2 regions of the Magnetovibrio massiliensis genome follow, and region 1 is predicted to be linked to the other one. Evidence: predicted binding sites of a transcription regulator. Region 1 holds the regulator's gene; the other holds the start of a gene.
The links. The regulator LexA, encoded in region 1, represses DNA repair genes until DNA is damaged. The targets are predictions, from matches to a motif close to ATGTTCTANTTTGGTTC.

Region 1 (7,248 bases):
GATGGCCATCGGGTGGCTGTCGCGGCGGAAGCCGTCGTAGAAGCTGTGAATCTGTTCGTGCAGCATCGTGTGATACGTCAAACGGTGCTCAAACCGGTCTTTTTCCTCTGCGCTGGGCAGTTCGCCGTAGATCAACAGATAGCAGGTTTCGACATAGTCGGAAGAAACGGCCAGTTGTTCAATCGGATAACCGCGATATTGCAGCTCACCTTTATCACCGTCGATGTAGGTGATTTCGGATTGGCAGCTACCTGTGGAGGTAAAGCCCGGGTCGTAAGTGAAGTGGCCGGTGTCGGCGTATAAGCGACGCACGTCGATGACGCGCGGTCCCACGGTGCCTTCGAGAACGGGCAGCTCCCAACTGTCGCCGGTCTCATTATTAGTCAATGTAAACGTATTTTCTTTTTTCGTACTCATGGTTCCTCGCCAATCATATACCGTCCGGGGCGGGACGGGGGTTCCTCTGACAATTTGGGCACTTTTGCGCCTCTTGCAATGGTTATTCAGCCCCGCTTATGGCGTCTGTTAAACGCCCTAGGCTTTCCTCTTTCCCCAAAATTTCCAAAATCTCGAACACGCTTGGAGATACGGTGGTTCCGGTCAGAGCCGCGCGCAGCGGCTGGGCCACTTTTCCAAGCTTCAGCCCGGCTTTTTCGCCGTAGGCTTTAGCGAGATCTTGAAGGGAAGCGGATTGCCAATCTTCACAATCGTTCAGTTTGTTCACGATGTCTTGCAACACCGTCGCACCATCGCCGGAAACCAGCTTGGCGGCTTTTTCGGTGAGAGCCAGCGGACGCGCCTGCGCATAAAACGCGGCGTTTTCAGCCAGTTCCAAAGTCGTTTTGGCACGCTCTTTCAAGCTACTCATGCCCGCAAGCACATGGGCCTTTCCGTGAGGCGCGATGTGATCGCCCAGCTTGTCTTCGATTAAGGGCCAAATGAGGTCGAGCAAACGCTGATCGTCCGCTTCGCGCATATAATGGCCGTTGACGTGTGTCAGCTTGTCGGCATCAAAACGTGCCGCGGCTTTGCCCACGTCCACCACGTCGAACCATTCGATGGCTTGGTCTTGGGAAATGATCTCGTCGTCGCCGTGGCTCCAGCCCAAACGCAAAAGGTAGTTGTTCACGGCTTCGGGCAACAAACCCATATCGCGGTATGCTTCCACACCCAGCGCACCGTGGCGTTTGGACAGCTTCTTGCCGTCTGCGCCGTGCAACAGGGGCATGTGGGCGAAGACTGGGCGCTCCCACCCCAATGCGTCATAGATTTGCATTTGGCGGAAGGCATTGGTCAGGTGGTCGTCTCCGCGCACCACATGGGTGATGCCCATGTCATGGTCATCAACGACCACGGCCAACATATAAGTCGGTGAGCCATCCGTGCGCAGGATGACAAAATCGTCAATGGTGGAGTTGGAGACCGTGACTTGGCCCTGGATCAGGTCCTCAATCACCGTATCGCCGTCGTGTTGCGCTTTGATGCGCACGACATATGTGCCGTCTTGTGGATCATGGTCTTTGTCGCGGCAGCGCCCGTCATAGCCTGTCGAGCGGCCCTCGGCCTTCGCCTTTTCGCGCATCTCGGCCAGTTCTTCGGGCGTGCAGGTGCATTTGTAGGCTTTGCCCTTGGCCAGAAGCTCTTGGGCAACTTCGGCGTGGCGCTCAGCATTTTGGAACTGGGAGACCAGCTCGCCGTCCCAATCCAGGCCAAGCCACTTCATTCCGTTTTGAATGGCGTCGAAGGCTTCTTGGGTGGAGCGTTCGCGGTCGGTGTCTTCAATGCGCAGCAGGAATTTGCCGCCGGTATGTTTAGCATAAAGATAATTGAACAACGCGGTACGGGCACCGCCGATGTGTAAAAATCCAGTAGGTGAGGGCGCGAAGCGCGTTACGACCGTCATGTTTTCCCGGTTATCAGTTTGGACCAAATTGCTGTAATCTTATGCGCGTACATATTCACGGTGCCTAACCATTCGGGTAGGTGTGTAGCACATTGTTTTCGCAATTGCAGCATTTGATGCGGCGTTAGCGAAATGTTTTTTTGAAAAGCTGGCGAATACATACGTCAAACGGCTGAAAAAGGATAGTTAAAATCCTAAGACACAGGATCGATCAGTGGGGGATTTCCCAGTTTTCTGCGGCTTTGGTGGCTGAAAGGCACCGCTGGGCCTTGTGGTCGCCTGTGTTGTTGGGGACGGGAATCGGCCTCTATTTCGCCTTGCCGTTTGAGCCTGCTGGCGCCTTTGGGTTTGGGCTTTTGGTCATCTTGGGCATCTTTTGGGCGATTTCAGTCCTTCGTTTTAAGGCCGTTTCGTGGGTGTTTTTGGCCTTGGTTCTGATTTCCCTGGGGCTTGTGCTGGCCATGGTGCGCACCTGGTGGGTGGCCGCGCCCGCGCTGATCGCAGAAACCGGGCCCGTCACGGTTCAAGGACAGGTCGAGCGGATTGAGGATTTGGAACGCGGCAAACGCGTGACCCTTAGCCATTTGACGGTCACGCGTCTCAGCCCGGATTTGGTGCCTGAACGTGCGCGCATTCGTCTCAGCGCGAAGGTTCTGCCGCCTTTTCAGCCCGGTGATTGGTTGGAAATGCGCGCCAACCTGGCGCCGCCGCCGCCACCCGCTATGCCCGGTGCGTTTGATTTCCAACGCCACAGCTATTTCCAAGGCATCGGTGCGGTGGGCTTTTCGTTTGGTGCGCCCAAAGTCGTGGGGCGTGCACCGGTGCGCGGCATCAATAGCTTGGTTTTTAAATTTAATCAGTTTCGTCTCGAGCTTGCGCGTTCCATCCAAGCCAGCGAGGACGGTGCGACGGGAAAAGTCGCGGCGGCGCTGATGACCGGACAGCGCGGCACAATCCCTGAGGGTGTGATGGAAGACATGCGCCAAAGCGGCTTGGCGCACCTGTTGGCGATTTCGGGGCTGCATGTGGGCCTCATCGCTGGTTTGGTGTTTTTTGCCCTGCGCGGGGCCTTGGCGCTGTGGCCTTCTGTTGCATTGAGCTTCCCCATCAAAAAGTGGGCGGCGGTGGGGGCGATTGCAGCGGCGTTCGGCTATGCCCTGTTGGCTGGGGCTACGGTGCCGACCCAGCGCGCCTTTATGATGGTGTCTTTGGTGTTACTGGCTGTGCTGTTTGAACGCAAAGCCGTATCCATGCGCTTGGTCATGTGGGCGGCGTTGGTGATTTTGGTGTTGTCGCCGGAAAGTGTGTTGGGGGCGAGCTTCCAAATGTCCTTTTCCGCCGTGGTGGCGCTTGTCGCCGTCTACGAAGCTCTGCGCACGCGCGGCTTGTACGCCAAACCTGCACAAACCTTGTGGGGACGGGTGGGGCGCTATCTCTTGGGCGTGGCCATAACGACCGCAGTGGCTGGGCTGGCGACGGGGCTGTTTGCAGCGTTCCACTTTAACCGGGTGGCGGATTTCGGCTTGGCGGCGAACGTTGTGGCGGTGCCCGTCATGGCACTGTGGATCATGCCGTGGGCCATTGTGGGCTTTGTTTTAATGCCGCTTGGCCTGGAAAGCTTGGCTTTGACGCCCATGGGCTGGGGCATTGATGTGGTCCTAGCCACCGCGCACGAGGTCGCCAGTTGGCCCGGGTCGGTCACCTTGGTGCCCGCCTTTCCCGTTTGGGGGCTGAGCCTCATGGTGTTGGGCGCGTTGTGGCTGGCACTTTGGCGGGGCCGGGTGCGTGCATTGGGTGCGCCATTGGTGGCCCTGGGGTTGGTCGGGGCTATTGGGTGGACGTCACAGCCGGATGTTTTGATCCATCAGGATGGCAAATTGGCGGCTGTGGTGGACCATAACGGGGAATATGTGTTCTCAACATTGCGTTCGGCAAAATTTGAACGCGCCATTTGGCAGCGTCGTGCAGGGGCAGGGGACACTGGTAATCGGTGGCAGGAGATGGCGTTCACACAGACGGGTGTGTCTTGCGATGCGCAAGGGTGTCTCTATCGTCTGGGCGGTGGTGTGGTGGCCTTCGCCAAAACGGAAGATGCGCAGCTGGAAGACTGCGCCCTGGCCGACGTGGTCGTGGTCGACACCCCCTTGAATCTCTGCCAAGGGATGAACCACTTGATCAGCCAAGACGATTTGGCTGAAAAAGGCACCCATGCCATTTGGTTTAACGCAGCGGGAAATGTTGCACGGATTGAGACGGTGAACGGTGCGCGCGGCGACAGGCCCTGGGTTATCCGAGAAACGCTCAACCCATAATTTTAGAAGCGTTCAAAGTTGCATGCGAAAAATCTTATAAAAGATTGTGACGGTCTTGTGAAAGGCGTATCATCCTGTATGCAGTTGGCCCATGGGGATGGGCCATATGGGAGTGCCCCAAAACAAATCATAACCGGGGCAAAAGTGAATAGGGGTGGGGCCTCTTGCAGTTTACAAATATCTTGATTGTCGACGACAGTCCGACGGTCTGCGAGTTCATTGCTCGCGGTTTGTCGAAGCAAAACTACCAAACCGTCCAGGCCGTGCGCATGGAAGATGCGTTAAAATACGCCGGGCACACGGTGGATTTGATCATCACCGACATCATTATGCCGGGTATGGACGGCTATCAGGGCATCCGCGAGATTAAAAGCCGTTGGCCGTCGGTCCCTGTTATCGCCATGTCGGCAGGTGCAGGTGAGGGCGGGCGCGATAAAACGCTGCTCAAAGCGCGCAACATTGGTGCTGACGCCATCATGCAAAAGCCGTTTACCATCGAGGCTTTGAGCGAGCGTATTGAATACCTTCTGTCACGCCGGGGCGGGGTCAGCAAAACCCGCGTTCTCATCGTCGAAGATAGCGCCGTTCAGCGCAAAGTCATGCGCCGCATGTTCGAAGACGGGCGCCACGAAGTGTTCGAAGCCGAGACGGCGGAAGAGGCTCTGACGTCTCGTGAAATCGTCGGTGTCGATCTGTTGGTCACGGACATCTTCATGCCCGGTGAGGGCGGTCTGGCGGTGATCGAAAAGATCCGCAAGAACTGGCCCAACATCCGCATTATTGCCGTATCGGGCGGTTGGAAAGACGAGATGATGGGCGAGAAAACCCTCACAGCAGCCGAGCTCGTCGGTGCCGACGCCGCGCTCAAAAAGCCCTTTACACCAAAACAGCTTTTTGAGGTTGTGGATGATGTTTTGGCGCGAGCCGAAGTTTAAGAATTAAACTAAGTCAAATAGATGCACGCATAACATAACCTAAAAAATTAGGTTAAGTTGTCCAGGTATCCGTCATGGCGAGGCGCGAAAGCGACGAAGCCATCCAGGCTGTTCGTTGCGCAGGCAATCTGGATGGAATAGCTTTGCTTGCACGGACGCCTATTGGCTTCAATACTTCCTCAACAACCCCACCAAGCGCCCCTGAACCAGCACGCGGTCGGACCCAAAAATGCGGGTTTCGTGATCTTTGTTGGCGGGTTCCAGGGCCACCGTGTCGCCCTTGGAGTGAATGTACTTCAGCGTGGTTTCTTCGCCGTCCACCAGCGCCACGACGATGGCGCCATTGCGCGCATTTTCGGTTTTTTCGATGATCACCGTATCGCCGTCTTGAATGCCAGCTTCGATCATGGATTCGCCGTCAACTTCCAAGCAGAAGTGATCCCCCACACCGCCCAGCATATCGGGCGGGATGTTAAGGTATTCCGCAGTCTGTTCGATGCCGTGCAGGTGCGTGCCCGCGGCAATGCGGCCCAACATGGGCACTTCGACCATGCCATTGCCGTTGCCGGAATGTGCAGGCGTCGGTTTTGCGCCGAATTGGCCGCGCACGACGTTTCCGGGCGTAGCGGTTTCGGGAGCTGGGGCTTTGCTGCCTGCATCCACGTTTTCCGGCATTTTGAGGATTTCCAAGGCCCGCGCCTTGTGGGGCAGGCGACGGATAAAGCCGCGTTCTTCCAAGCCGCTGATCAGGCGGTGAATGCCGGATTTGGACTTCAGGCCCAGCGCATCCTTCATTTCATCAAATGACGGCGGCACGCCCGTTTCGCGCAAGCGTTCGTCGATCAGCATCAACAGTTGGTGTTGCTTCTTGGTCAGCATGGGTCGTCTCCCCAAATCCACAGGGCACGCATGCGCTGCGGAACAAAACAAAAACATACATATGTTCTACTTTAGTTCTCTTCGATTCGTCAAGCGCGAAATCCAACAAGGGGCTTCAGGACCAAAACCGAGCGCAGTGCAAAGCTGACAAAGCGATTTTTGAACCACAGAGGACACAGAGTGCACAGAGCTATATTTTCTTCTTCTCTGTGTGCTCTGTGTCCTCTGTGGTGAATTTTACGTTGGATGTGACGGAAGGTCGTGATCGTTTAATTGTCAGATCAACCCAGCATGGCCCATAATGGGGGCATGAAACACCACTGGATTGCATGGATTGGGCTGTGCACCATGGGCCTTGTGGCCTGTGACGTGGCAGATCACGACTTTTCGCCCGAAGCGTTCGATTGTGCCACCATTGCCGGGCGGGTGACGGATGAATACAACGAACTGATTGTTTACAAGCTTCGCGAATGGGATAGCGAAGGCATTCGGGGCGTGCGGCTTCGGTTTAGCTATCCGTCCGCAAGCGATCCTGAAGCTCGCACCAAGGACACCATCCAGTGCACATATCCGTTCACATTGGCGAACCGTTCCGACCCCGAACGTATCGTTGAGTTGGACAGCGTCATGTATGGCGGGCGGTATTTGTCGAAACGCGAGCTGCAGTTTCTCAATAAGTCCCCATTTCGCCCCGTACCGATCTTCGAGCTGGCGGATTGATCTTATTTTGACATCTACCCAAAGGTAGGTGGAAAAACCAACTTTCCAGAGAAATCGTCTAAAATTGATGGATTTAGGCTCAATATCGATAAAAAACCGGGAGAAAACGGACTTTTCAGATTTTCGGCTTTCCAGGTGCTGAAGCCTAGGCGGGCAAAGAAATTCTCTTGTCCTAAAGCAAGAACCGCATCCACGTCTTTTTTCTGACAAATTTCAAGGCCTTGGCGAACCAGTTCGGAGCCAATGCCCATGCGTTGGTGTGTCGGCGCGACACAAAGGGGGAAGAGCGCGGCAGCCCGAAAAAGCGTCTCACCGTCGTCAGAGGCCATTTGGACCGCAGAAAACAGGATGTGAGCAACAATTTCGCCGTATTCAACCGCGACAAGCGAGGAGATCACCGATCCGTCGTTATCCAGGCTTTCGACAAGCTTGGCTTCATCGGTCCCGCCGAATGTGGCAATCATGACCGCGAACACACCTTGACGCTCGTGGTCCAGTT
Region 2 (7,248 bases), on a different contig from region 1:
GGTTGCGGGTGTAGGTCGACAGCCACACCGCGCCGTCATTTTTGTCCGCCCACACGCTGGCGGGGGCGACGTAGCCCAAAGTCTTGCCGACCCCGGTCCCGGCCTCGGCCAAGACAAACTGGGGCTGGCCCGGAAATTCGCAAGGATCGAACGCCGCCGTCACACCCGCCGTGAATTTCTGTTGCTCGGGCCGGTTTTCCGACCGTCGTCCAGCCAGCAAAGCGTCCAAGCGGTGACGCGCTTCCAGGGGTGAGACGGGCGCATCGCCTGGCGGGACCTCGCCGCCCCGCTCTTCCCATTTGGGCAGGCCTTCCCACACACGAAAGGATCGGGAGGCGATTTGGCTGTGCGGCGTGTCGCCTTCGCCCAAGGCGGCCAGCACGGGTTTTGCCCAGGACCAACCGCCAGTGTTCATGGCGTGCGCCAATTTGGCCGCTTGGCGGGCGTCTTTGGAATCCGCGCTCAGCCGCGCACGCATGCGTTCCAACAAAGTCTGCGCTGCGGTGACCAAAATCATCGCTTCGTCTTCGTGAGAGCGGGGTAAACTCAACCCAAGTTCCTGCGCCAACCCCCCCGGTGTGGGCAGACAAAAGCGCGCAGGCTCGACAAAGGCAAAAAGTTCCAACAGATCAAACCCGCGAAACGCCTCACACCTGAGCCGCGCCGCCGTCTGGCGCGCATGGCAAACCATGGGCGCGCCTTCGGTCTTAATCCACCGCGCAGCCTCCGCATGGCTAAGGCTCAAAACCTCGCCCGAACTTTCCACCACATACGCCGCACGCACCCCGACCACGACCGCAAACGTGTCGGGTAGCAAGATTTCGGGCGGGTTGGGTGGATTCGTCATGGGAGGAGTATAGCCGCACTGCAGCACGCACCATTGGAAAAAACCCCAATAATTATTGGGACAAAGCCCTCAATTTTTCTATAAACGTCCCCTCAACACTTTGGACTTGAGCAAAATAATGTGTGTAGAGCTTTTGGCAGGCGCGCAGTTCTGCAACAATTTCGGCAGGTTTAGAAAGCTCTATATCTTTGCGATACCCGTTTAAATCAAACGACAGGCTCTCCATATCGCTCAAACGATCCAAAAACGCATGAACATCAAACCACTTCGGGTCTCCCTTGGGGCGGCTGTTATACCCCCCCACAGTGTTATGATAGTGCTGAAAGAATAGAGTGGGCGCAGCGTGTTCACCATTATAGTAGAGTGACAAAACAGGACGCATACCTTGGAGCTCAATCCAGCGATCATCGCGCGACATTATCACCATCAAGTCGTCCCAACTCACTGATACGAACAGGTGATAGCGTGATGTCAGGCCATTTCCGTCCTGTTCGTGCAAGACGGCTCTACACCTCACGAATTCCCCCCTGCCTTTGTCCCGGACCTCTGCACTAACGGCCCACGGCCCAAAAATGTGCTGTTCAGCCACAGCACCAGGTGGTCTGCCCTCCTCTGCCCCGGCTGTTCCCATTAAGACGACCTGCAACGCCGCCCCAAACAACATGATTTTAAAGCTTCTCAATACACGACCATGATCACCATAGGTTGAAGATGGAATTCATTATTGATTAATTCATGTGGATTACAAGCCCACGCTTTGCCCTTGCGCCGTAACATCAACGTGCTAAGCCTTATGCATGTTAAGCGTTAAAAATCTCCAACGTCTGTCCATTGGCCCCATCGACTTAGACGTCGAGGCGGGCGCGCGGGTGGTTTTGCGCGGTCCTTCGGGGGCGGGCAAATCGTTGTTGCTGCGCGCCATTGCGGACTTGGACCCCAACGCGGGGGACGTTTCTCTAAATGGTGAGCCCCGCGACACCATGGATGCGCCCATTTGGCGTGCCCGTGTCATGTACGTTCCCGCAGCACCAGGCTGGTGGGCGGACACGGTGCGCCCGCATTTCGAAGGGCTCAGCCACAGCGCCGTCAAAGACATCCTGCACCGCGTCAGCCTGGAAAGCACCGCGTTGGATTGGCAGACCGTCAACCTTTCCACCGGAGAACGCCAACGCTTAGCCCTGGCCCGCGCCGTCGCCCGCGACCCGGAGGTTTTGCTGTTGGACGAGCCCACGTCCGGCCTGGATCCCGACAATGTGGACCGCGTGGAAAGACTGATTTCTGAACTGAGCGATGCTGGCAAAGCCATCGTCTTCGTCAGTCACGACCCGGCCCAGGCCCAGCGCCTTGCCACCCGACATGTGGAGCTCAAAGACGGTCAGCTCAGCGAGGTCACCCCATGAGTGCGGTGTACTTGGATCTCAGTTATTTCGACTTGGCCATTGCGTCGCTGTTGCTGTTGTTGGCGGGTGGGCTGTCGGTAGCGCTCAACCTCGGCTTGGAAAAAACCCTGGGCATTGCCGCCCTGCGCACCACGGTTCAGCTGGCGCTAATCGGGCTGGTGTTGAAGATGCTGTTCGAAATGGTCTCACCCTGGTGGACCGGTTTGGCGGCGTTGGTCATGTTGTTGTTGGCGGGACGAGAAGTCACCGCGCGCCAGACCTTAAAACTGCGCGACGGGTGGAGCTATTCCATCGCCACCTCGTCACTGATCGTGGCGGGCGGCATTGTCACGATATTGGCGCTGACCACCGCCGTACGCCCTGACCCTTGGTACGATCCCCGCTTCGCCCTGCCCTTGTTGGGCATGATGTTGGGCAACACGCTCACGGGTATTTCGGTGGGGATGGAGCGCCTCGCCGCCACACTCAAACGTGAAAAAGACGCCATCGAAGCCCGCCTTGCCCTGGGCCATACGCGGCGCGACGCCGTCAGACCATATGCGCGCGAAGCCATGCGCGCGGGCCTTATGCCCATCATCAATGCCATGTCAGCGGCGGGGATTATCTCACTTCCGGGTATGATGACGGGCCAAATTTTGGCCGGGGTCGATCCCACCGAAGCCGTCAAGTACCAGATTCTCATCATGTTTTTGCTGGCCGGCACCACGTCTATCGGCGCGCTGATGGCGGTGATGGGGACCAGTTGGCGGTTGGGGGATGAGCGGGACCGTTTACGACTCGACCGCCTACGCGAAACGTCCGGTTGACTTCGCTGGTCAGAAGTATACCTTTCTCCACCACAAACTTGTGGATTAACTGCCGATGCGCCTTTTTGTTGCCCTCGCCGTCCTTCTGGTTGCCTTTACGGCCCAACCAAACAGTACCCAGGCTCAACACCTGCCTGGGACCGAATGGTTAACGCCCGAGGAACGGTCCGCTTTCAATGACCGCTTTGCCGGGGCCACGGATTCGGCCACGCGTGCGCGCATCCGCCAAGAACAGATCAAGCTGATCCAACAGCGCCGCTTGGATGCGCGAAAACTCAAAAACCCGCAAAAACCAACCGCGAACCAGTAACCTCGACCACCTTTTTTTAAGGACCTCCCATGCAAGTCGAATTGCTTGAAACCTTCATCACCGGCCACCCCGTCATCGACGGGGAGCATGCCGAGATCGTCAACATGATCAACGCCGTGTCCCACAGCATCGAAAACGAAGAGCACGAAAAATGCGAAGAGCTTTTGGAAGCGTTTTTGGTTCTGTGCGACGAGCATTTTAAGTCCGAAGAAGCCCTGCTGGCCGATGCCGAGTATCCGGAACTCAAAGACCACATGACATTTCACCATGAGCTGATGCTCAAAGCCCAAGGTGTCAAAGCGCTGTGCGTCAACACGGAAAGCCCGGAAACACTAAAACGCTGCTTTGATGAAATGGCGACGTTGTTAATCGAAGACGTGGTGCGCGGCGATATGCAGTTTGTGTCGTTTTTGAAAGAGAAGAACATCATTTAGCCCGCTGATGTGTCGCCCTCAACAGCCTTTAACCCCACAAACACATCCGGCACAGCCCCGCCCTCTGCCATACCCAAAATGGCTTCCATAAGTTGGTCCGGGTTCTCATAGCCGCCCAGGTCCATCAGCATGCGCGCTTTGGCTTTCATTTCGTCTTTGGACAAGGCAGCTTCCGGGTCGCCTTTGCAGTGTTGGCGCTCGGCCTTGTACGTTGAGCCGTCTTTCAAAACAACCTCAACGGCACTTCCCCAATCCTGAGGATAGGCGCTGACAAACGGCTCACAGGCTTGCGGCGTGATTTTCGCGCGCAATGCAGCCAAGCGCTCTCGGCTGTCGGCTTCGAAACTGTCGAAGTCCACACGCCCATCCGCCAGCGCAGCTGCTACCGTTTGATAAAGTGAAAACTTGGCTTCATAGACGCTCACGGGGGTTGGGCGATTGCACACGTCCATGGCGGCTTCGTAGACCTGAACGTTGACGCGTTCGATCTCTTCCACATTCTTAATGTGTGCAGACAGTTCCAACGCCGTATCAATGGCGGGGTGCGTGTGACGGCATGACGGCCAGGGCTTGATGGAGCTTTCATGCAATTGCCAACGGTGGTCTGGATTGCGCAGAACGGCGTCCGGGTCCGGGTCCGGGCATGCCCCGGCAAACAAGCCTTGCGCACCTTCCAATATTTCCGGGGGACCGGTGAACCCCAGCTTTGCCAACTCGGCAGCGACCACACCGGCCTCTGCCCCGCGCCCGGCGTGCAAGTGTTTGCTCATGGCTCCGGTTGCCATGAACTGCCACAACCCCGCCGACTGGGTGCCCGCATTGCCCAGTGCGTGAACGGCCTGTTCATCGCTCAAACCCAACAGGTGCGCCCCCGCCATGGCCGAGCCAAACGGCCCGCACGTCGCGGTGGAATGCCAAACCTTATAATGCGCTTTGCCCACGGCCATGCCGACCCGACACGTGGCTTCGAACCCGTGAAGCACGGCCGTCAGAAAATCCTGAGCGTTCCCCTTTGAAAGCGCAAACGCTGCCGGAACCACAACGCACCCTGGGTGCACCACAGACGCGCGGTGCAAATCGTCCACCTCCAAAATGTGCGTGAGACCACCCAGCAACAAAGCCCGCCGCCCAGCGTCTGCGCCGCTCTCCCCCGCCCAGTCCAACAGCTTGTGCCCCGGCTCGGTTGAACACCCACCGACGGCATTGGCGACGGCGTCAAGCGTGAACAAAGCCGCCGCGTCCAAATCATCTTGCGTGACGGGCTTGGAGCGAATGAGGTGGATGAGGGATTGGGTGAGAGACATTTTCGGGTCCATTACAGTTGTCGCTTGGTTTAGAATTAAACCTATCTTAAGTGTTTATTGAAGGATCTTCTGGCAAGTTATCCACAAGTCAAGTATAATGTTCTTGTTTTGTTCTGGAGCGAGGTATGGCGCAAAAATCCGAGATTGAGTGGACCGATGCCACGTGGAACCCGGTTACGGGTTGCACGAAGATTAGCGCGGGTTGCGACAACTGCTATGCTGAACGCTTCGCCGAACGTTTTCGCGGCGTGCCGGGACATCCCTTTGAAACCGGCTTTGACCTGACACTTCGTCCTGCGCGCCTGCAACAGCCGCTCAGCTGGAAAAAGCCGCGCATGATTTTCGTGAATTCCATGAGCGACCTGTTCCACAAAGAAGTCCCCTACAGTTACGTCGATCAAGTTTTCGACACCATGGAAGCGGCCACACAACATACCTTCCAGGTGCTAACCAAACGCTCATCTCGCATGCGTAGCTATATCAACAAGCGTTTTAAGAACGATCCTGTACCTGCCCACATCTGGCTTGGCGTTTCTGTCGAAGATGGTAGCAAACAGTCCCGCATCAATCACTTGAGGGACACCAACTCTACGGTGCGGTTCTTATCTCTGGAGCCTCTCATCGGCCCGATGGGGAAAATGGATTTATCCGCCATGCACTGGGTCATCGTCGGCGGCGAAAGCGGCCCCAAACACCGCCCCATCGAAGAAGCCTGGGTCACGGATATCCGTGACCAATGCAACAAAGCCAAAGTGGCGTTCTTCTTTAAACAGTGGGGAGGATTCCGCCCGAAGGAGCATGGGCGTGAACTTCAGGGACGGATTTGGGGCGAATACCCCCCACAAAACTTACCTTTAATAGCTGCGGAATAACTTGATCTAATGGCTGCCCCAAAGACACCCATATGGGATTTGGATCCCCATACTCGCGCAAAACATGAAATTCTTGGTATGTACCTATATTCATGGGTGCCAATCCTGAGCCAGGGTGGCTTCCCTGTTTTTTTGTACATTGATGGATTTTCAGGCCCAGGGCGATATTCAAAAGGTGAAGACGGTTCCCCAATTATTGCTATCAAGGCTGCGTTAGCGCATCTACGTAGAATCAAGTCGACGATCCTTTATTACTTTGTTGAATATGACAAGGAGCGCTCCAATAACCTGCAGTCAATCATCAAAGAAATGCTGCTTCCAGAAAACTTTCGCATAAAAATTGTGAATGATGAATTTGAGGTCGCATTTGATGAGCTCATGGACTTTTATCGTGACAAGTCCAAACCTCTGCATCCTACTTTTGCATTTATTGATCCGTTCGGCTGGAAAGGTGTCCCTTTCTCAATCGTTCGCGAAATTCTATCTCATCGAAGTTGCGAAGTGTTCGTCAACTTCATGTACGAAGAAATAAATCGATTTCTTAGCCATCCAGACCAGATCGAAAACTTTGATCGGTTTTTTGGAACTTCTGATTGGAAGAATTGTTCTGATCTAAAAAAGCCAATAGAACGGAATCGCTGCCTTCATGATCTTTATTACCGTCAATTGCGAGCGAGCGCCAAAGCAAAATATGTCCGCTCATTCGAAATGAAAAATGCAGCAAACAATACCGATTACTTCCTTTTTTATGCAACGAATAGCAAAAAAGGAATTATGAAAATGAAGGAAGCGATGTGGAGAACTGATTCATCCGGTGAATTTACTTTTTCAGACGCAACAGATCCTAATCAAATGATCATGTTTGCAAATGAGCCAAACTTCGCAGAGCTATCTAGACAAATCCAAAAAGTTTTCAATGGGCAAACCGTTACCGTTGAAGAAATTGAAGAATACATCCTGACTGAAACAGCGTTTAGAGAATCTCATTATAAAAGGCAAGTTCTAAGACCACTCGAGCTTTCAAACCCGCCTAAAATACAAGTGTTAAGCGCTCCAGAAAAGAGACGACCCGGCACATACAGCGACCCGAATCTGAAAATTCAATTCCTTTAAGGCGTATACCCCAAATTCGGTGCCAACCACCTTTCCGCTTCTTCGACGGTGATGCCTTTGCGTTCGGCGTAATCCACGACTTGGTCTTTGCCGAGCTTGCCGATGCCGAAGTATTTGGCTTCGGGGTGGGACAGGTAGAAACCGGACACCGAGCTGGTGGGC

Region 2: a site for LexA is predicted at 5,199-5,215, ahead of V5T82_RS17275 (DUF5131 family protein). Genes of this name have one in related genera too.

What each region holds. Positions count from the first base shown of each region.
Region 1 covers NZ_JBAHUR010000002.1:184,860-192,107, reverse strand. The annotation lists gene gltA (citrate synthase) at 1-417, opposite strand, end outside; gene gltX (glutamate--tRNA ligase) at 500-1,903, opposite strand; gene V5T82_RS03360 (ComEC/Rec2 family competence protein) at 2,149-4,215, shown strand; gene V5T82_RS03355 (response regulator) at 4,380-5,150, shown strand; gene lexA (transcriptional repressor LexA) at 5,319-6,029, opposite strand; gene V5T82_RS03345 (hypothetical protein) at 6,321-6,749, shown strand; gene V5T82_RS03340 (GNAT family N-acetyltransferase) at 6,764-7,248, opposite strand, start outside.
Region 2 covers NZ_JBAHUR010000021.1:8,434-15,681, reverse strand. The annotation lists gene V5T82_RS17310 (ATP-dependent DNA helicase) at 1-847, opposite strand, end outside; gene V5T82_RS17305 (hypothetical protein) at 900-1,346, opposite strand; gene V5T82_RS17300 (ABC transporter ATP-binding protein) at 1,645-2,247, shown strand; gene V5T82_RS17295 (ABC transporter permease) at 2,244-3,053, shown strand; gene V5T82_RS17290 (hypothetical protein) at 3,109-3,363, shown strand; gene V5T82_RS17285 (bacteriohemerythrin) at 3,393-3,797, shown strand; gene V5T82_RS17280 (MmgE/PrpD family protein) at 3,794-5,101, opposite strand; gene V5T82_RS17275 (DUF5131 family protein) at 5,227-5,973, shown strand; gene V5T82_RS17270 (three-Cys-motif partner protein TcmP) at 5,983-7,086, shown strand; gene metH (methionine synthase) at 7,083-7,248, opposite strand, start outside.